DNA from 3 places in the Vibrio echinoideorum genome. Region 2 is predicted to be linked to each of the others. Evidence: predicted binding sites of a transcription regulator. Region 2 holds the regulator's gene; each other region holds the start of a gene.
What was found. Region 2 encodes MetJ, which represses methionine synthesis genes. Its sites were predicted from a motif close to TTAGACNTNTANANGTCTAA; they were not measured.
Positions count from the first base shown of each region.

Region 1: metA (homoserine O-acetyltransferase MetA) is a predicted target of MetJ. The motif match lies at 4,592-4,611, and genes of this name have one in related genera.
Region 3: OCV36_RS09280 (MetQ/NlpA family ABC transporter substrate-binding protein) is a predicted target of MetJ. The motif match lies at 5,541-5,560, and genes of this name have one in related genera.

Region 1 covers NZ_AP025483.1:1,918,598-1,925,436, forward strand. Annotated here, with positions in the region: gene OCV36_RS08655 (tetratricopeptide repeat-containing diguanylate cyclase) at 16-1,980, opposite strand; gene OCV36_RS08660 (M20/M25/M40 family metallo-hydrolase) at 2,240-3,346, shown strand; gene OCV36_RS08665 (DUF3859 domain-containing protein) at 3,476-3,898, opposite strand; gene OCV36_RS08670 (ATP-binding protein) at 3,993-4,361, opposite strand; gene metA (homoserine O-acetyltransferase MetA) at 4,635-5,576, shown strand; gene pilW (type IV pilus biogenesis/stability protein PilW) at 5,797-6,546, shown strand; gene rlmF (23S rRNA (adenine(1618)-N(6))-methyltransferase RlmF) at 6,715-6,839, opposite strand, start outside.
Region 2 covers NZ_AP025483.1:245,713-252,551, reverse strand. Annotated here, with positions in the region: gene OCV36_RS01135 (bifunctional aspartate kinase/homoserine dehydrogenase II) at 1-1,587, opposite strand, end outside; gene OCV36_RS01130 (O-succinylhomoserine (thiol)-lyase) at 1,590-2,771, opposite strand; gene metJ (met regulon transcriptional regulator MetJ) at 2,980-3,300, shown strand; gene OCV36_RS01120 (malic enzyme-like NAD(P)-binding protein) at 3,541-4,830, opposite strand; gene rpmE (50S ribosomal protein L31) at 5,162-5,380, opposite strand; gene priA (primosomal protein N') at 5,712-6,839, shown strand, end outside.
Region 3 covers NZ_AP025483.1:2,044,362-2,051,200, reverse strand. Annotated here, with positions in the region: gene folE (GTP cyclohydrolase I FolE) at 1-123, opposite strand, end outside; gene folX (dihydroneopterin triphosphate 2'-epimerase) at 141-512, opposite strand; gene folK (2-amino-4-hydroxy-6-hydroxymethyldihydropteridine diphosphokinase) at 670-1,167, opposite strand; gene OCV36_RS09295 (endonuclease) at 1,606-3,225, opposite strand; partial or broken gene OCV36_RS09290 (Lrp/AsnC family transcriptional regulator) at 3,658-3,750, opposite strand; gene OCV36_RS09285 (haloacid dehalogenase type II) at 3,828-4,508, opposite strand; gene OCV36_RS09280 (MetQ/NlpA family ABC transporter substrate-binding protein) at 4,706-5,509, opposite strand; gene OCV36_RS09275 (dienelactone hydrolase family protein) at 5,817-6,725, opposite strand.

The DNA.
Region 1 (6,839 bases), 1.7 Mb from region 2:
TTTCCTTAGTAGCGATTAACTTTCAGCGATGACAACTTGGTTCCTACCCGACTCTTTCGCTTGATATAACGCATCATCCGCTGCTTTGAGGTACTTCTTGTAGGTGTCTTGGTTGAATTTCATTTGGGCAATACCAATCGACGCCCCTATCGATGTGGTGAGGTCTATAGAGCCTGAATGTGTATCAATTGGTGTTTCAGCAATGGCTAAACGAATTGCGTTCAATTGTTGTTCAGGATCGACGGATCCAGATAGCAACAGGACAAACTCCTCACCGCCCCAGCGAGCTACTACGTCATTTGGGAATAGGTGTTGATTTACTCGCCTTGCGACTTCAACTAAAACTTGGTCACCAATATCATGTCCAAAGGTGTCATTAACGCGTTTAAAGTGATCAAGATCTAGAATGACTAAACTGATACCAAACTGCGAAGTGTTAAATTGCATGGGCTGAGTTAACAACTGCTCTAGATAGCGTCGGTTGTATAAACCCGTAAGTTCACACGTTGTAGATTGAGTGAGCAGCGCTTTGTTTTTGCTTTGAATGCTGCGAAGCCTAATCGCCAGTAATACAGCACTAATACTGACCATTATAATTAATGCGACCACGATTCTGTTTCTAAGTTGTTCCTTTTGAAGCAGTAATTCGTTGAGGTCTTTTTCAGTATTAAGTAGTTCATTTTCTTTGGCGAGTGTCGCCGTTGCATAGTCTTGTTCTAATAAGAAAATGTCGCTCTGCCTTTTATCAAACAGCAGCGCTTTGTTGCCATGATAATATTGTTTGTAGTAATTGAGGGCAGTATCAAGGTCACCCTGAGACTCATAATATTCGGCCAGTGTTTTTAAGCCCAGTACCTTCCAACTTCTGCTCCCAACCACTTCAAAGATCGAAAATGCGCGTTCAAGGTCATCCAATATGGCGTCATCATGATGGAGACCAATATTCGCTAATGCGCGATTAAGATAGCACTGCCCGTTTTGAAGCGTGTACTTCTCGATATTAGGTGCTTGAAGACATTGATTAGTAACTCGTAATGCTTTGTTAAAATCACCTTCTGCTAACAACACATCACTGTATGTTCTAAGCAGTAAAATTTTGTATCGAGCACTGACTCTGTCGCTGTCGAGCGCTTTTGCTTTCTCATAAGCAATACGGCCATTCGTCACATCACCACTGCTCAAATGCGTAAATGACTCGTTGATGTAAAGAATGCCAATCGCGTCATCTTCAAGTAAGCCACTTTTAAAATAGAGCTTTTTTGCTTTCTCGATAATACGCAGGGCCTTAGGCCAGTCCTCTAAATAAATATAGAGCAGCGCCATGTTTGACATTAGCTTACTGTTATAGATGTGCGTTGGATATTGCTTGCCAAGTTGCAATCCTTTATGAAAGAAGTACTGAGCGTCTTGCAAGTCGTTCCGCACGTTATTGATCGCTCCCGCGGTGTTATACGCTTTAACCAATAGCTTGTCGTAACGAATAGATTCAGCAATGCCTATCGCGGATCGAATTTCAATTTCCGCAGTTGCAAGTTCCCCTTCCTTGAGATACTCAATCGCAGATTCGACCAATGATTCTGACTTCAACCACAACATACCTTCATGCTCAGACAATGCTTTTATTTGTTCTACGTAGGCCATCACGGCGTCGGCATCTCGTTGATGTTGAGCGACATTAGACAAAATCATAAGTCGATAAGCTTGGTATATTGCCTTGTCATTAACGCCAGTGGGCGGCCGTAGTAGAACAAGCTGATGTTTTGCAACAGAGGGGTCACTGCGTGATAAACCGAGAATATGAATTAACTTTTTTCCATATTCAGTTTGAGAGAGTTCTTTTTCTGGAGTGTAGACAGAAGTGTTGTCGGCTTGAGGAGGGCTCAAGTCCACATCATTGAGCGGATACAGCAAATAAAGCCCGAGTACGGCACTCATTGTTACAACGAGTAGAAACGAACCTAAAACGTTGTTTTTATTCATGTATTAAGACCGTTACAAATTGAATGACCATATCACTGCTGTTTATCTATATTAGAAACTTATTATACCCGAGCCCTACACAGATTAAAATGTTGCCATCTCGACGAACTGAACAAGGTTATTCTCACTAATTAGAATAATCAGGCAACTTTCTTGATTTAACTCAGATAATCATCTACCTCATTGGCGTTATAGTAATTTTCCTGTTCCTACCTCCGCGGCTTCTTTTGAACAAGCGGAAACATAATGAGAATTAACAATGACCCAAATTAATGAACAACGTCTTGTCGACCATTTCTGCGATCTTGTGAAAATCGATAGTGAATCACGCAATGAAAAAGCCATCGCAGAAGCGCTGGCTGAGCAGCTAGGCGAACTAGGCTTTGACGTACATAAACTGGCGGTTCCTGAAGAAGTCTCTAACGGATTCAACATCTATGCTCGTCTAGATGGCACTCTTTCAGGAAGCACAGTATTCAGTTGCCACATGGACACAGTAACACCAGGTATCGGTATTGAACCAATCATCGAAGACGGCATCATCCGTTCAAAAGGCAATACGATTCTAGGCGGCGACGATAAGTCTGGTATCGCAGCAATCATGGAAGCAGTTCGTTGCATCAAAGCTGAAGGCAAAGAGCACAAAACTATCGAGATTGCGTTCACTGTATTCGAAGAAGGCGGTCTGTTCGGCTCTTTGAACTTCGATATGTCTTACATTCAATCTGAGCACGCTATCGTACTTGATACAGGTGGCCCAATTGGCACCATCGTAAACGCAGCTCCGGGTCAGCAGAAGATTGTTGCTAAGATCAAAGGCCGCCCTGCTCACGCTGGTTTAGCGCCAGAAGAAGGCATCAGCGCAATTCAAGTGGCTGCAGACGCAATCACTAAGATGAACCTACTTCGCATCGATGAAGAAACCACAGCAAACGTCGGTATTGTTCAAGGCGGTCAAGCGACCAACATCGTAATGCCGGAACTTAAAGTAGTGGCTGAAGCACGTTCTCTAAACGGCGAAAAGCTAACGGCTCAAGTTGAGCACATGATCTCGACATTCCAAGAAAGCGCGAAGCAATTCGGCGCTGAAGTAGAAATCGAATCGACTCGTGCTTACGATGCATTCGTGATTGCAGACGATCACCCGCATATTCTTTCTATCAAATCAGCGTTTGAGAAGCTTGGCGTAACCGCAAATACTAAACGCACTGGCGGCGGTAGCGATGCGAACAACTTCAACGCGAAAGGTCTAACAACGGTTAACCTTTCTACTGGTATGGCGAAAGTTCACACCACTGAAGAGTACATTGCAGTGAAAGATATGGTCGCTATCACTGAGTTTGTTGTAGCTTACGTAACACAATAATCTAATCCATTAGTTAGGTAGTCACTTCTATCTAGCACTATGAAAAAAGCCGAGTCCACATACGACGTGTGACTCGGCTTTTTTGTTGTCTGCGTTTAGCCTAAAGCTAACGTCTACCAGAAATTTCGTCTAAAAACCCCTACGCTTCCAGAATTGGCCTTCGTCTTTTGCAACAAGGTCGAATGTCTTATCGGCAATGATGTTGCCTTTTAACTCCACGGTCATGCGCCACTTGCCAAGTTTATTCGAAACTGGCGACCAAATGGTATCTCCTAAGTAAAAATCCCAGTCGTTGTTACCGACATGCTCTTCACCATCGAACGGTTCGAGCACTTCGCCCTTGTCTGTGGTGATATCCGGGTGATAGATGCAGTAGCGGATCTTTTCACCTTTGGCTTTCTTGATATTCAAGATATAGCCAAACTCCACATCGATTTCAGCATCAACGGTAGTGGTGAACTCTTGGATTTTGGGAAGGTCTTTGGATTTGGAATCCCATGTGGAATAGATACCATAAGAGGTCATGTCGACCACAACAGAGCGCTTTGCCATTTCAATCTTTACCTTGGAGTTGTTCTATTAATTTAAGTATTGGTCGTGGAGTTTGATTCGTTAGCCAGATGCTCGTTGGCAAAAAAGCACAGGGTTATTCTTGCCAATCTTTCGCCATACGTTTAATCACCGACGGTTCAATATCGTGAATACTACCAAATTGCTCTCTGCAAACTTCGATTATCAAGTTCGCTTTATATTTGAGCGCGAGTTGGCGATAAGCCTTCATTTCCCAGTGCTTAATAAAGGTATTCGATACAACAACATCTAGCCCTTGCTTCAAGCCACTTTCTACAGTGTTCTGACACCACTCATGTGCCTGTTGCAACTGCTTAGGATCAAAACGGTACTCACCTTGCTCATTCACGTAATACATATCGGCTTCAACGTGCAATGCATCGTAGGTTTTCGCTTTTGTTGACTTGCCCGAACCTGGCAACCCTCGAATGAGTATTAACTTCATTTGTCACTTTACAGGCTAATTCGAAAACATGAGTTTATCGTAAATGCTAACCGCTTGCTCTGATAACTACCTAGTTCTACATAACAGAACCAAGCACTTATGCCTTACTCGGGTAGTCGTTAAACATTATAAGACTCCCTCGCCGTCGGAAGGTGGCTTCTGATAGAAAACACAAATAATTTACATCTATCCATTTTGTATATCGACAAGCGTATCAAACTACTATAGATTTAGAAGTATAGACGTCTACATATCTAGCTTAGGGAGAAAGCTGTGCCTATTCGCATTCCAGACCAATTGCCAGCATCCGATGTTCTTCGTGAAGAAAACATCTTTATTATGCCGCTATCAAGAGCATCGACTCAGGAAATTCGTCCACTTCGAGTCTTGATCCTCAACCTAATGCCAAAGAAGATTGAAACTGAAACTCAATTCTTACGCCTGCTATCGAACAGCCCATTGCAAGTCGATGTAGAGCTGCTACGCATTGATGATCGACCAAGCAAAAACACTCCGACAGAGCACCTTGATAACTTTTATCGTCAATTTGAGATGGTAAAAAACCGTAACTTTGATGGACTGATCATCACTGGTGCGCCGCTTGGTCTGGTTCAATTTGAAGATGTTATCTACTGGGATCACCTAAAAACCATCATGGAGTGGGCAAACAAACATGTTACGTCAACTCTCTATGTATGTTGGGCGGCTCAAGCTGGCTTAAAACTTTTGTATGATTTGCCAAAACGCACTCGTAAAGAGAAGCTTTCCGGTGTTTACAGTCATGAGATACACAACCCCTACCACCCTATTTTGCGTGGTTTTGATGATACCTTCTTAGCTCCCCACTCTCGCTATGCTGATTTCTCGCAGGAATACCTTGCTGAACATACTGATCTTGATGTACTTGCGACTTCCGATGTAGCGGGTGTTTATCTGGCATCAACCAAAGACAAGCGAAACGTATTTGTAACGGGTCACCCTGAATACGAGGCTCATACACTTCATCATGAGTACATCCGTGACTTAGGTGAAGGCATGGAACCCGTTATTCCAATCAACTACTACCCGGGCAACAATCCAGATAATAAGCCAGTTGCTAGCTGGCGTAGTCATGGGCACTTGTTGTTCTCAAACTGGTTGAACTACTGCGTTTACCAACAGACACCTTACGATTTGGATCACTTCAGCGAAGAAAACTTCACTAAAGACGATTGAGTAGTACGTCATTTAGGTAACAAATTACTTAGGTGAAAAGTCACTTAGGTAATTCCCAAGAAAGCCGTGTTCAGTAGGTTACAGAAAAACAGTAGGTTATTGATAAAACACCAAATTGGACACGGTTTTTTTATGGTGTTTGAGTCGCATTCCATAACAGATTTACCACTTCGACTAATTCGATTTCATATCATGGGGCTGTGTTCATAAGGAGCTGCACATGCCTGCCAATTCGTTATCGCCAAACCCCATATTATTATCAAGCCTTGCATTAATCCTCTCCCTTTCAATAGTGGGGTGTGTTTCTGTTACAGAAGGGCCACCTAAGATTAAGAGTGATCCTATCGCGATGTCTGAGTCTCGCATCGAATTAGGTTTGGGTTACATGGGACAAGGTAATATGGTGAGAGCACGTGAAAACCTCGAACTGGCGGTCAAGCATGCACCAAGCTATTACCGAGCACGACTTTCGATGGCGCATTACTACGAACAAGTCGGTGAAGTGGATGAAGCGAGAATCACCTATCAGAAAGCGCTTCGTTTAGATTCCCAAAACGGCAACGTGCTCAATAACTACGGTACCTTTCTATGTAAACAAGGTGAATACGATCAAGCCGATAAATACTTCAATCGCGCCATTGATCAGCCCTACTATTATTTAGTATCTGCTAGTTATGAGAACGCTGGATTTTGCGCGTTTAAAGCAGGGAATGCCGATAAGGCTAAGTATTACTTCACTAGAGCCATCGACCATGATCCAAACCGAATAAGATCAGTTCTCCAACTATCAACGATTGAAGTGAATGAAGCTGACTACAACGACGCTCGACTGCGTCTATTCAAATTCCACCAGCGTTATGGTTACCAAGTTCCTTCACTTAAGATCCTAATCGAACTAGAACGCAAAGCCGGTAACAATGCAATTCAAGAAAAGTATCAAAGTAAGTTAGACGAACTGCTTTCGGCTTAGGACACTTGCACTAAAAATAACTAAATAGCCAAATAATCAAAGAACCAAATAATTAAATAGCCAAATAGCCAAATAGCCAAAACAAAAACGGGCTTGTTGAATGTATCAACAAGCCCGTTCATGATTTTAGACGTGAGTTTTGAACCTGTGACTTCAGTTATGAGTTCGCTACTTCAAGTCAATCCACTGCTGACGTTGTTCGTCATCCATGAACGTCCATGCAACAAAACGGCTGACTTTTTGACCTTGTGACATTTCAACCACTTTCACTTGTTTCGCTCTCAGCTTGCCAA
Region 2 (6,839 bases):
CGAACCTAAGCGCTCTAACCAATCGTTACCATTATTAGCAATCGCTTCATCATCAAAACGCTTACCAACAGACGTCGCATCAATGCCTTGATCGTCGAACCAATAGGTCTGGCTATCAACCACTGCGACCAATTCAAAGTTCATTCCACGACGCTTTTCAAGCTCAGCCTTTTGTTCAGCAAACAGACTTAACCAACTTGAACCAATGTTGCCCTTACCACATAAGGCAATCGCAACACGTTTCTGCGCTTGGAACAATTGAGAATGAATGCCTTTCACTAGGCTTGATGTTTCACTTTTACGAATCACAGCAACCAAGCTTAAGCCTGAGTTCGCTTCTGAGATAAACTCAACCGGTGAGCTCTTTAGTTGCTGGTAGAAGCCGTAGCAATGGTTCGGGTTTTTGGTCACGCCCGCACCCACTGCTGCAATCAGAGAGAAACCTTCTTTAAGTTTGATTTCAGCTTCAATCGCGTGGTCTTGTAGATATTCCAATGCACCACCAGCGATCTCCTCGGTATAAGCAAGACGCAGGCAGTGTTGATCTGGTTCAAGTTCATAAGCAAGCGGCTCTAGTTGAGCACGCTTAAGACCTTCCAACACTTCGCTTTCTAGACGGTCGAAATCATGTCCATGACCAAACGTCAGTTGCACGATAAGAACTTCATCTAAAGAGGTAATGATTTTTGCACCACGACCGGATGCCAATACACGCTCTATCTGTGTAGAACCCGCCTCTGGCTGATAACTGCAACGTAAGCTCAGATCCATAGCACTTTGAGCCACAGGCTGTAGCGTTCGGCTATGAAGCACAGGAGCCGCTAGGCGAGCCAGTTCACTCGCTTCATCAAGGCGAAGCAGAGGCAACAAACACGCATCCGAAACTAAACGAGGATCAGCGCTGTATACACCAGCCACATCACTCCAAATCGTTACGCGTTCAACTTCTGCCAGAGCACCAATCACAGTTGCCGAGTAATCCGAACCGTTGCGGCCGAGCAGCACTGTTTCGCCCTCGCAGTTCTGAGCCATAAAACCAGTAATCACCACACGGCAATGCGTATGCTGAGCCAGAACTTCTTTAATCAGAGAGTAAGAACGTGCGCGATCAACTTCAGGTTGAGCGCCTACTTCTGCACGTAAAAAAGCACGCGCATCTTGAGCGACGGCTTGTAAATCATTTTGGCACAACAAAGCCGCCAATAAGCGTGAAGACCAAACCTCACCGTGCCCAAGCACTTGCGCTTTTTGCGCTTCACTCAAGGGAGCCGTTAACTCGCCTAAGGCGGTAAATTCTTGTTGGATGGTTGCCGTTAGTTGCGCAGCAGATTCACCTTCAAGTAACGTTTCAATCAATTCAAGTTGAAACTGACGAAGGGTTTGCAGACATTCATGAGCAATACGACCATCTTTGTCGAGCGCTTCGACAAACTCGATTAAGCGGTTGGTTGTTTTACCCGCAGCGGATACCACGACCAAATCTGTTGCTGATGAATACTCTCTAAGAATGTTCACTACTCGTAGGTAACATTCAGGGTTCGCTAAACTGCTGCCACCAAATTTATGTAGCTGGCGAAAGGTTGCCATTATTAACCCTCCCCTTCAGCGATAAAGCGTTGTGTTTTTTCAAAGGCTTGTTTGAGATCGTCAATCAGATCTTCGGCATCTTCAAGGCCAACCGAGAGGCGCAATAGTTGCTGAGAAATACCAGCTTCTGCCAATGCTTCTTCACCCATAGCACGGTGAGTCATCGACGCGGGGTGACAAATCAGGCTTTCAACGCCACCCAGAGATTCAGCCAAAGAGAACAACTCTAACTCGCCAACAAAATATTTAAGCGCGTCGAATGAACCCGAAAATTCAAAACTCAACATTGAACCAAAGCCAGACTGCTGTTTCTTCGCGATATCATGACCAGGATGATCAGGTAAGCTTGGGTGATAAATAGTGCCAACCAGATCTTGTTGTTGTAGCGAAGTTAGGATTTCACGAGAACTCTCTTCATGAACACGCATACGAGCACCAAGCGTACGAATACCGCGTAGCGTCATGTAGCTATCAAATGGTGTGCCAGTCGCACCAATGCAGTTGCCCCACCAAGCTAACTCTTCAGCATGCTCTTCTGTTTTAGTAACGACTACGCCACCAATCACATCTGAGTGACCGTTAATGAATTTCGTTGTCGAATGGATAACAAAATCGGCACCTAGCTCTAAAGGCTTTTGGAATACAGGCGTCAAAAATGTGTTATCGACAGCAACCAATGCACCGACTTTTTTCGCTTTACGGCAAGTTTCTGCAATATCGACAACACGAACCAATGGATTCGATGGCGTTTCTAATAAGATCAATTTTGGCTTAAGTGCGATCGCCGCATCCAACGCAACTTGATCCGATTGATCAACAAACAGCACCTTAAAGTCGCCTTTGATCGAACGCGTGTTAAACAGACGGTAAGTACCACCATAACAATCGTGTGGTGCGATAATAAGATCATCGCCACCCAAGAAAGCAGACACCCATAAGTTAAGCGCCGACGTACCACAGTTAGTGACAACTGCACCTTTACCAGATTCTAGTTCAAACAGCGCAGTTTCTAATAAACCACGGTTTGGATTACCAGAACGGGTGTAATCGTACTTTGGTACTTCACCAAAAGCGGGAAAACCGTAGTTAGTCGACAGATAAATAGGTGGAACTACGGCATGATGTTGAGTGTCTGACTCGATGCCAGTACGTACGGCGATGGTTGCTGGCTTCCGGCTGCTCATAGGTGCTTCCTTACAAGTTTGGCGTCTGGGTATCACAGCCGCTTGTGGGGTTTTTGCGGCTGTGTTAGATATATGTTATTCACTTTACTTTCATAAACGTGAGACGTCAACACTTCTAGACGTCTATATGTCTTTGCTTATGGCAGTAAATCCCGCTAAAATCACCACTATTAATTTATTCTAACAACTAAAGTGATGAAGGTACGCAATGGCCGACTGGAATGGTGAATACATAAGCCCATATGCTGAGCATGGAAAGAAAAGCGAACAGGTAAAAAAAATTACAGTTTCTATCCCTCTAAAAGTGTTAAAGGTTCTCACTGACGAGCGCACTCGCCGCCAGATTAATAACCTACGCCATGCAACAAACAGTGAGCTACTGTGCGAAGCCTTTCTACATGCGTACACAGGCCAACCACTGCCAACGGATGAAGACCTTCGTAAAGATCGCCCAGATGATATCCCTGCAGAAGTAAAAGAACTGATGACAGCAATGGGTATCGAATTCGAAGCGTTTGACGAAGAATAACAATAACTCAGTCACTGCCTTCAATATTGATTCGCTATAGCTGAACCCTATTTTTAGCGTCACTCGCTAAGCTTTCTGTAGAAGCTGCCTGTAATTGCGCGGTGAGTAATAGATATAAAAAAACCGACTCCTAGTGAGTCGGTTTTTTATTATTCTTTTTTGCTTCAATAGAGCAACAGCGATAACAAGCTATTAAGCTATTAAGCTATTGAGCTATTGAGCTATTGAGCTATTGAGCTATTAAACCATATAGTTAGCAGGCATCTCAATACGAGCTACGCCAGATTCAACGGCTGCTACCGCTACCGCTTTTGCTACGCAAGGAAGCAGACGTGGGTCCATAGGCTTAGGAATAATGTAACCTTTGCCAAACTCCAGTGCAGTCTCACCCGCAGCGGCGAGTACTTCAGCCGGAACTTCTTCTTTCGCTAGTTCACGAATCGCTTTAACCGCCGCCAACTTCATCTCATCATTGATTTCGCTCGCACGCACATCGAGTGCACCACGGAAAATGAATGGGAAACAAAGTACGTTGTTTACTTGGTTAGGGTAATCACTGCGGCCTGTACCCATAATAAGGTCGGTACGAACTTCGTGAGCAAGCTCAGGCTTGATCTCTGGATCTGGGTTTGAACATGCAAACACTACCGGCTTATCAGCCATCAGCGTTAGTGCTTTAGCTGGTAATAGGTTAGGGCCAGATACACCCAAGAAAAGGTCAGCACCTTCGATAACATCTTCAAGCGTACGTTTATCCGTATTGTTTGCGAACAGCGCTTTGTACTCATTCAAGTCTTCACGACGAGTATGAATCACACCTTTACGGTCCAGCATGTAAATTTTCTCACGCTGAGCGCCACACTTAATCAACAGCTCCATACAAGCAACGGCTGCCGCGCCAGCACCTAAACAAACGATCTTACACTCTTCAAGTTTTTTACCTTGAAGCTCAATTGCGTTCAGCATACCCGCTGCCGTTACAATCGCAGTACCGTGTTGGTCATCGTGGAATACAGGTACATCACAACGCTCAATCAAGCGACGTTCAATCTCAAAACAGTCTGGTGCCTTGATGTCTTCTAGGTTAATACCGCCGAATGTATCCGCGATATTCGCAACCGTATCAACGAACTCATCGATTGTGCGGTGTTTTACTTCAATATCGATAGAATCTAAACCAGCAAAACGCTTAAACAGTAGCGCTTTACCTTCCATTACAGGTTTAGAAGCAATTGGGCCAAGGTTACCTAAGCCAAGAATCGCCGTACCATTAGAGATAACAGCAACCATGTTGCCTTTACCTGTGTACTTGTAAACGTTCTCTACGTTCTGTGCGATCTCTCGAACTGGCTCAGCCACGCCAGGGCTGTATGCGAGTGCTAGGTCTTCTGCAGAATTTGCAGGCTTCGTCAGTGCTACGGCAATTTTGCCTGGAATTGGGAACTCATGGTAATCAAGAGCTTGCTGACGGAATTGTTCTTGAGGCGATAATTCTTGAGAGGATTGATCTTGGCGGCTGTCTTCAGACATAGGTGTAGGTTCCTAGGATATTATTATTTGGGGGATCTTGTTCATGTTAATAGATGTACTTCAAAGTTCCTAGGTGGTTAAAGCCTCTGTCTCATTAAAAAACGAGATTTCACTACTAATAAGACCAGTGAGCAGTTGAAATTACTGTCGCTTGTTGAACTTTCGAGCGGATTTCAATTCGGTATGATTTGATAGGAACGTTGAGAATTAAGCTTAGTCAGTAAGAAAGTATTGGAAAAGGTTAAGAGCAGAATAATATTCATCTTTTCCTCAAACGCCAGGCAACAAAAAAGGACACCGAAGTGTCCTTTTTATGTCTAAATAGCGAGAATTACTTCTTGCTAGAAAGAGCACCGAAACGCTTGTTGAAGCGATCAACACGGCCGCCCGTATCTACGATACGTTGCTTACCAGTGTAGAATGGGTGACATTTGTCACATACGTCTAGGTGAATAGATTCTTTTGCAAGCGTTGAGTTGAACTCAAATGTGTTGCCGCAAGAACAAGTTGCAGTAACTGCTTTGTATTCTGGGTGGATACCAGTTTTCATGGGATAACCTCAAGTAGGCCGTGTCGCTATACGATTCTAAGCCGCACACCACACGTAGTTAAAAAAATAAATAAAGACACCGCTGCATCACTAAATAGAGATAAAGCCATACCTTTAAGGCGCAGTATATTAATGAATCTGTGAGGTAGGATCAACTGATTTGATACATTTTTCACCAATAGTGTCTTTATTTCCTTTATCAGCTGGGATTTAAACGTGCTAACCGCCTTCACGAGCTCGCTAAGCCTACTCAACCAAACTGCTCCTCGAATTTAACTGTCTTATCCTTTAGACTGTTCGCTCTCGTCAACTCAGATAAAGCCGTCTCTTTATGCGTCCAATGATTGCCCGTGTGGCACTGCCTGTTCCACTAGACAAGCAGTTCGATTACAAGATTCCCAACCACCTGTTTCCAATTATTGGCGGTCGAGTCTCTGTGCCATTTGGACGACAAACCTTAACTGGCATCGTCACGGCTCTGGTTAACGAATCGGAATTCGAGTTAGATAAACTCAAGCCCATTAAAGCCTTATTAGATAATCAGCCTGTTTGGCCTGAATCGGTCTACTCACTATTAGTGTGGTGTAGCCAATTTTATCAGTATCCTCTTGGTGAAACCCTTGCTAACGCACTACCGAGCGCCTTAAGAAAAGGCAAAGCCGCTGACTTCGCGACGCTTGTTGAATGGCGACTGACGACATCAGGCAGGGACCAGCTCATGCAAGGTTTTGGTCGCGCAGTCAAACAAGCCAAAGTCATGCAAATGCTTGAACACGGCCCTGTTCCTCATCAAGAGTTCATTGACGAGGAAGTAGGCAGCGCAGTGCTCAAGACGCTGGAAGAAAAAGGTTGGATTGAATCGGTAGAGAAAAAGCCGAAACGCCAGGCATGGCCAGTTGATCTCGAAAACGACCAAGATAAGCCAAAGCTCAATGAAGAGCAGGCTATCGCAATTGCGACAGTAAATAGCCAAACCGATTTTAGCTGCTTTTTATTAGAAGGAGTCACCGGCTCAGGTAAGACCGAAGTCTACCTCAATATGATTAAGCCGATTCTCGACCAAGGTAAACAAGCGTTAGTCTTAGTGCCTGAAATAGGCTTAACACCTCAAACGATTAATCGCTTTAAGCGACGCTTCAATGTGCCAATTGAGGTCATCCACTCTGGTTTAAACGATTCCGAACGACTGAACGCTTGGTTATCGGCTCGCGATAAAATAGCAGGTATTGTCATCGGTACACGCTCGGCGCTGTTCACACCCTTTGCCGATTTGGGCATTATTATTGTCGATGAAGAACATGACGCTTCATATAAACAACAAGATAGCCTGCGTTACCACGCTCGTGATGTCGCGATCATGCGAGCTCATAAAGCTCAGATTCCCGTCGTCCTTGGATCCGCTACTCCCGCTTTTGAAACGCTACACAACGCGCAGATAGGTAAATATAGTCACCTTACC
Region 3 (6,839 bases), 1.8 Mb from region 2:
CGTCAAAAGTCCTTTGATGCGGTTGTACTTCTGGTTGGGATTCATTTCGCTCGGTGTCATTGGGGTTTCAAGTCCTTTTGCGAGCAAAGCTTCTCTTACTTTTTCGGCTTCTGTATTCAGCATGACTCTCTCCTTATGAGTTAATTTTCGAGCTCTGCTTCATAGCTAAGCGTGAGTGAAACGGAGTCGGCAAAACGTAGGGCATGAGGCTTATCAATTCTCACTTGAGCGTATCGTACCCATGGATGATCGATACAAATGCCGAGTACGTCGCTGGTTAACTTTTCTAAAAGCAGAAATCTTCCGGATTCGACATGTTGAATGATCTTCTTGCAGATGTTTTTGTAGTTGAGTGCGTTCTCCACATCATCTGAGAGGCAAAGGTTGTTAGCGGGGTAGTGGATCTCTGCATTGATAACGATGTCTTGCTGCTTAGACTTTTCTTCTTCGTTGAAGCCGATGAAAGTTCTTAGTCTGAGATTTGTAATGGTGATAATGGCGTTGTGATTCATAACAGTGTCCAATCCTTAGAGGGTAAAGTCAGGTACGTGCTTGTTTTAAGAAAAGATCAGTAAAGCTCACGCGATTAAGAGTTCAGTTGTTCCTTTCGCAGCTGTTCCTTTCGCAATTGTTCCTGTTGCAGCCGTTCTTTTTTCAGTCATGTAAACGCTAGGTGAAACTGATATCGAAAGGGATGGGTTCGGTTTTCTGATTTAACTTATCGAAGTTTTCCCAGAGCTGCTGATATGAGATGTCTAGAGTGGGGTGACGTTCTTGCGCAGCAATATCGACTAACGGCCTAAGCACAAATGCATACTCGGTGATTTCGCCTCTAGGCAGCTCTACGCCATCGATAACGCCCACTTGATTACCATAAAGAAGGATGTCGATATCCATCGTCCGTGAAGCATAGGCTTTGGTCTGACGCTTGCGATCGTTCTCTGATTCGATTTGATGTAGAACCTTGACCAGCTCTACGACAGGAAGGGTACATTCGAACCCAACGACTAGGTTAAGGAAATTATCCCCTTTAAAACCGACAGGCTCGCAATCGTAGAATTTAGAAATGTGTAGGGGCGCAAAGCGGTCATGCAATGCTTTGAGAGATTCTGTGACGTGATGTTCGCGGTTAATATTGCTTCCGATGCTGACATAGACGGTGGCCATAGTCTTTCCCTCCTTTTAAACAGCCTATACGTCCGACTTGCTATGAAGATCAGCTATGCATCCTTTTAATGGCAGGAAGACAAAAGAAAAATACGGTTCTGTTACAAGTTTTGCCCGTTTTGAGCCCGACAAAAGGGCACCTGTGAGCTAGAAAGTGCCACGAGTAAAAACTCAGCCGATGAAGGTATTGGACAAAAATGTGTGAGGGAAAAATTGAATATGATCGATCATGAATAACTATAGGTATGGAAAGTCGCTTAACGTAGCGTCCAGTATTGATGGTGCCGATCACTGACAAGTATACGGACCTTCATGACAATATGCTTTTTCACATATTTTAAGTCATGCTCTCTAATGCCTATCAATAAAAAAGCCCAAACAAAGGATTGGGCTCAATTCAATAATCATTAAACCATTGTCATGGTGGTTATATTCCGATTAATTTCCCCAGATTTGGCTTGCAAACTCTGGATGGTCAATAAACGGATTACGATTCCCTTGGAAATCATGTACCGCCTTGTTTCGGTCGATTTCTTTTTGGCTTACTGGATCTTCAGAATGCCAACGCTTTAGCATGGTAAGTAGCCAAGGTTCAAAAACGGTTGTATTGGTTCCATCCAGAACGGCGTCAGAGCTTGTAGAGTTCCCTTCCCAATTAGCGATTTCATTTTCATAGCGTGTTGCCATGTAGAAATATGCTCTTGCGAAATCACCTTTAAACTCATCAATTGGCTCAAACACCGTACCTGCATAACCAAGAGAGTTCGCTGCACTGCCTAATTTAGAACCATTGCTTGATGTGTATGTTGCACTACGTACCTCACCAAATGGCCAATTACTACGTTTCGAGTTAACGTAGCCGTCAGTGGCAAATAAATGGTGACCGTCAGAGTTCATTGGCTCGACTTTTCCACCAAACCAGCTTTTCGGGAATGAGTGCTCACGGTTGTAGCAATCACCTTCTTTGCTGTATTGACCACATTGATCGGCCACCTTAGTAAATTGGATTGAATCTGAGCCTGAAGGTTTCTCCGAATACATATCGAGAATCGACCCATCAGTGTCATAGTATGCGTCTAGGTCAGCCTCAGACACTAACGTCCAAATAGCGGTGTAACCCTGACTACTATGATTATCAATAATTTGATACAAGGCCGTTTTTAACGCAAAGCCCACTTTGCCTTCAGCGTCTTTGTAATACTCACCTAACACTGGTGGTTCAGTTGGTGGTGTAGTCGTTGAGCCACCAATCGTAAACTCTGTACTCTGACTTGCTTGGAAATCACCACCAGATGCCACAACGGTTCCGTTTACCGACAAACTGTATGAACCACTCCCCACACTGCAGCACATTCCATCTCCATAAGAGTCTGAGACTTCTAGGGTGTAGCTACCATCTGCTAAACACATTTCCACTTCATTGTTGGTGTTACTTTGATAGTCTGAACCAGAATAAAGAGTTTGAGAAACTGAGTTTTTGAGAGACCAACTGGTTTCAGAGCCATAGTTATCCGTCACTAGCGTGAGTGCGGCACTTGTGTCATTGCAGCTTTGTGTTGGTGGAGCCTCCGTAGGCTGAAAGTTATCTAAATACACCACTTCCGAACCATCAAAACCTGCATCATCATAAAATCGTATGCCCACAACGATATCTTTAGTGCTCGTAGCGCTGTACGAGTGAGTCAATGCTTGCCACTGATTTGTTAAACCATTATTCGAGTAGCCTAAATAGCCATCAACAAAAAGGCGAGCTTTCACGTTACCTTCAGTGTGATAAATATCGACAGAGAAATCATAAGTTTTCCCTTGTTCAACACTTATCGTTTGAAGAAAATCGGTATTACTTTGAGTACTTGTATTCACTGTGACTTGTGCAGAGAGACTGCCGTTATTTACAGGGTCGGTAGAGAGTGAAAGTGCAATGCCGGAGTCAATCACACTCCATCCAGATGGTGCGTTTCCTTCCCAGTTTTCGAAACTTCCATTTTGCATTTGCGCATGCGCACTCGCTGAACAAAGTAATGCAACGCCACTTAGTGTTATTATTCTATTTATCATATAACCTTCTGTTTAATCGGATAAAAATTAACTAAGCTTAGAAAGTAATCAAAAGATGAATGGAGATAAACATCACATTTATAAATGTAAGCAACATTACTTTTATTAATATATGTGATGTAAAGCAATGTGATATCGACCTGTCTAATGCTTTCACACGCTAGATTATTGAAAAAAGGTTCATCTCGACTTTCAGGGGAAAGCTGCGATGAACCCAAAATAAGCACTTATCCACAAGTCCTGCCTATAGTAAATGTAACCTCTACTAAAGTTCGATCCAGCCCTTACCTAACCAACTGAAAATTATGCGCACAATTCAGTTTGGTTCTAATTTTTAGTTGAAGACCGTGCAAGCACATATTGCTTTCGATTCAAGGCATGAGGAAGATCAGCTTCTAGCGCCCCATAAACCCAAACAACAGCGTCACACATTTATCTCACGGGAAGCTTGGTCTTAGTTTTTATCAGACCGAAGGCTAAGCTGAATTCAATAGAGGCAATATTGGGCAGGCGAGTTAATTGCTCTGTAGATAGAATTAAGGCCTCGCGTGTGCGAGGCCTTTTTGTTTGTACCGAGCGGGAGTAGAAAAGTCTCTTGAGGTTTAGTTTTCTAAATTGTGCTTAATTATCTGTTCCACCACACCATCCATCGTCTTTGAGCTAATCTCCGGCTTCAAATACAAGGAATGATACTCAACGCCTGTACGGTCTATATAGGCTGCTTGTAAGCCAGCGGATAGCGCACCATGAGTGTCCCAATCATGAGTAGCGACAAGACGAAGGTTTTCGACAGACTCTTGTAAGGTTTCGGCTGCAAATTTATACACGTCTGAATTTGGTTTGAAACTGCCTGTTTCTTCAACAGAAATGATTGTGTCGAAATAGTCTTTTAAGCCCGAGTTCTTGATTTGAGAAGCGATGAGGTCGAGGGATGAGTTGGAAAAAGCGACTGTTTTAAAACCGTTGTTACGCAATTTAAGTAAAGATGCTTTGATATCAGTGTGCGCTGGTAGATTGGCAAAAGAAGTTAACAAGGCATCTTTGCTTTCCGCCGTTAAATCACACTTGTACCGCTGTGCAATAGCGTCGAGCGCTGCATTCGCTAATTCAGAAAAAGTAGACTGTACGTTTGTTGCGATGCAAACCGTTGAAGAGTGCAAAAGCTTTGAGAACCAAAGCGATAGTGCATCCTCGCTGCCAAATACTGCTTTAAATTTAGGCTGTAATGACCCCAAATTTAAAACCGTTTCGTTTATATCAAACAGTATCACTTCTTTTTTCATGCGAAGAACCCAGATTTAATTGAATTTCATGCTTACATAATCCGCTCTGACGATACGGTTTACAACCTCGATTTAAGTAACTTGAGCTTTGCTCTCTAATTTGAAAAGGGGCTGGAATGCGTGAGCGACAACCCTTCAACTCAAATCTGGCGTTGCTTCATAGGTATTAGGCAACGCCAAATCTGAAATGATTTAGCTTATTTAGCGGCTTCGATGGTGCCTTTGAAAGTGCTGTCTAAAAAGTCACTAATCTCTTGTGAGTGGTAAATTGAGATGATCTTTTTATACGTTTCATTATTTTTGTCTTCTTCTCGCGCCGCTACAACCATCACGGCTAAAGGTGCGTCTTTTTTCTCTAAGTAAATGCCTTGTTTCTTAGGATCGAGTCCAGCCGACATTACATAGTTCATGGTGATTGCTGCTGCATCTACATCGTCAAGAGAGCGGGGTAGCTGAGCGGCATCCACTTCAACAAATCGAATGTTCTTCGGGTTGCTAACAATATCGTTTAAAGATGCGTTGAAACCAGCGTTGTCTTTTAATGAAATCAGCCCGGCATCTTCAAGTAGTAACAGTCCACGCCCGCCATTCGTTGGGTCGTTTGGAATCGCGATTCGTGCGTTGTCGGGGATAGAGTCAAGCGAAGTGTACTTGTTAGAGTAAACGCCCATACGCATTAAAATTGAACGTCCGATAGAAACTAACTTGCTATCGTGATTGTCGTTAAAGTTGTCGAGAAATGGCTGATGTTGGTAGCTATTCAGTTGGATGCTTCCATCATCTAATGCTGCGTTAGGGGTGATGTAGTCTGAGAATTCAACTAGCTCAATGTTAATCCCTTGCTTTGCTGCTTCTTTGGCGACTGCCTGTACAACTTGTGCATGTGGGCCAACTGTCGCCCCAATCTTGATTACAGCCTCGTCTTTTTTTCCACATCCTGTTACACCGAATACGAAAGCTAATGCCAACAGGGATGCTGTGATTTTTTTGTAGCTGTTCATGATAACTCCATTTAATTGATCAAAAAGACATTTGGGCGTCTGGATGTCTATATTATCTATTTATAAGATCGGGTCAATAGGTTTGTTAGAAGCAAAGTTAGATTGATATTAATAGGTTAGATTGATATTAAGAGTCAGGTTTAATTCATATCAGAATGTCGACGACCCCAAACCTATCTGTAGGGCAAGCCAATGTAGCGTTGAGAAAACAAAGGCCTCGCACGTATGAGGCCTTTTGGGTTTCGTTGAATAAGGTATAGGGCAGTAACTTGGAACTTAAAGAAAACGGGTTCGGTAATCTTTCCTATTAAGAGAGCTTTTGATTAAAGAACTCAAGCGTACGTGTCCATGCTAACTCCGCTTCTTCTTCAGCATATCGACCTGTTGAATCGTTATGGAAGCCATGATTCACACCGTCATAGATGTAAGCGGTGTAGTCTGCTCCGTTCTCTTTGAGTTCGGTTTCATAGTCTGGCCAAGTCGCGTTCACACGTTTATCGATTCCAGCGAATTGGATGAGCAATGGCCCTTTAACATTCTTTCTTAAATCAGGTGCGGCAGGAGTGCCATAAAAGGGAACGCCCGCATCCAGCTGTTCTGGCATTACCGCCGCCAACATATTCACGATATAGCCACCGAAACAAAATCCTACAGCGCCTAGCTTGCCGTTACTTTTTTCATGAGATTTCAAAAAGTTTGCAGCGGCGATAAAGTCTTCTTCGATTTTCTCTCGTGATAGCGACTTTTGCATTGCTCGGCCTTCATCATCATTTCCTGGATACCCACCAAGCGAATAGAGTGCATCAGGTGCAAACGCAATAAACCCCGCGGCCGCGAGTCGTCTTGCCACATCCTTTACGTATGGATTTAAGCCTCTATTTTCATGAATGACCAAGACAACAGGCGCATTACCCTCTAACTCTTTTGGTACCACCAAGTAGCCATAGCCTTCTCCGTGTCCTTTAGGCGAAGGAAACTTCTCGTAGGTTGCTTTGATGGAAGGATCATTGAAAGAGACTTGCTCTGCCTGCGCATAATTAGGGATCAGTGCTGAAGTTAATGTTGTCATGGTTAAGCCAAGTACAGCTAGCCCGGATAGACGAGCCATAAACTCTCTGCGATCAATCAGACCGTGCGCATATTCGTCGTACCAATCAAATGCTTCTTGAGGGATAGAGCGAGCTGGATCTGATTGAGATTCGGTATTTTGATTCATAACTTTTCCTTGTTGTGAGTTGTTTGACCAATCAACTATAGTGGAAATTTCAACACATTTGAACGATCGCTCAATATCTTTTAAGCTATTTGTTATATCAAAGTACAAAAATTA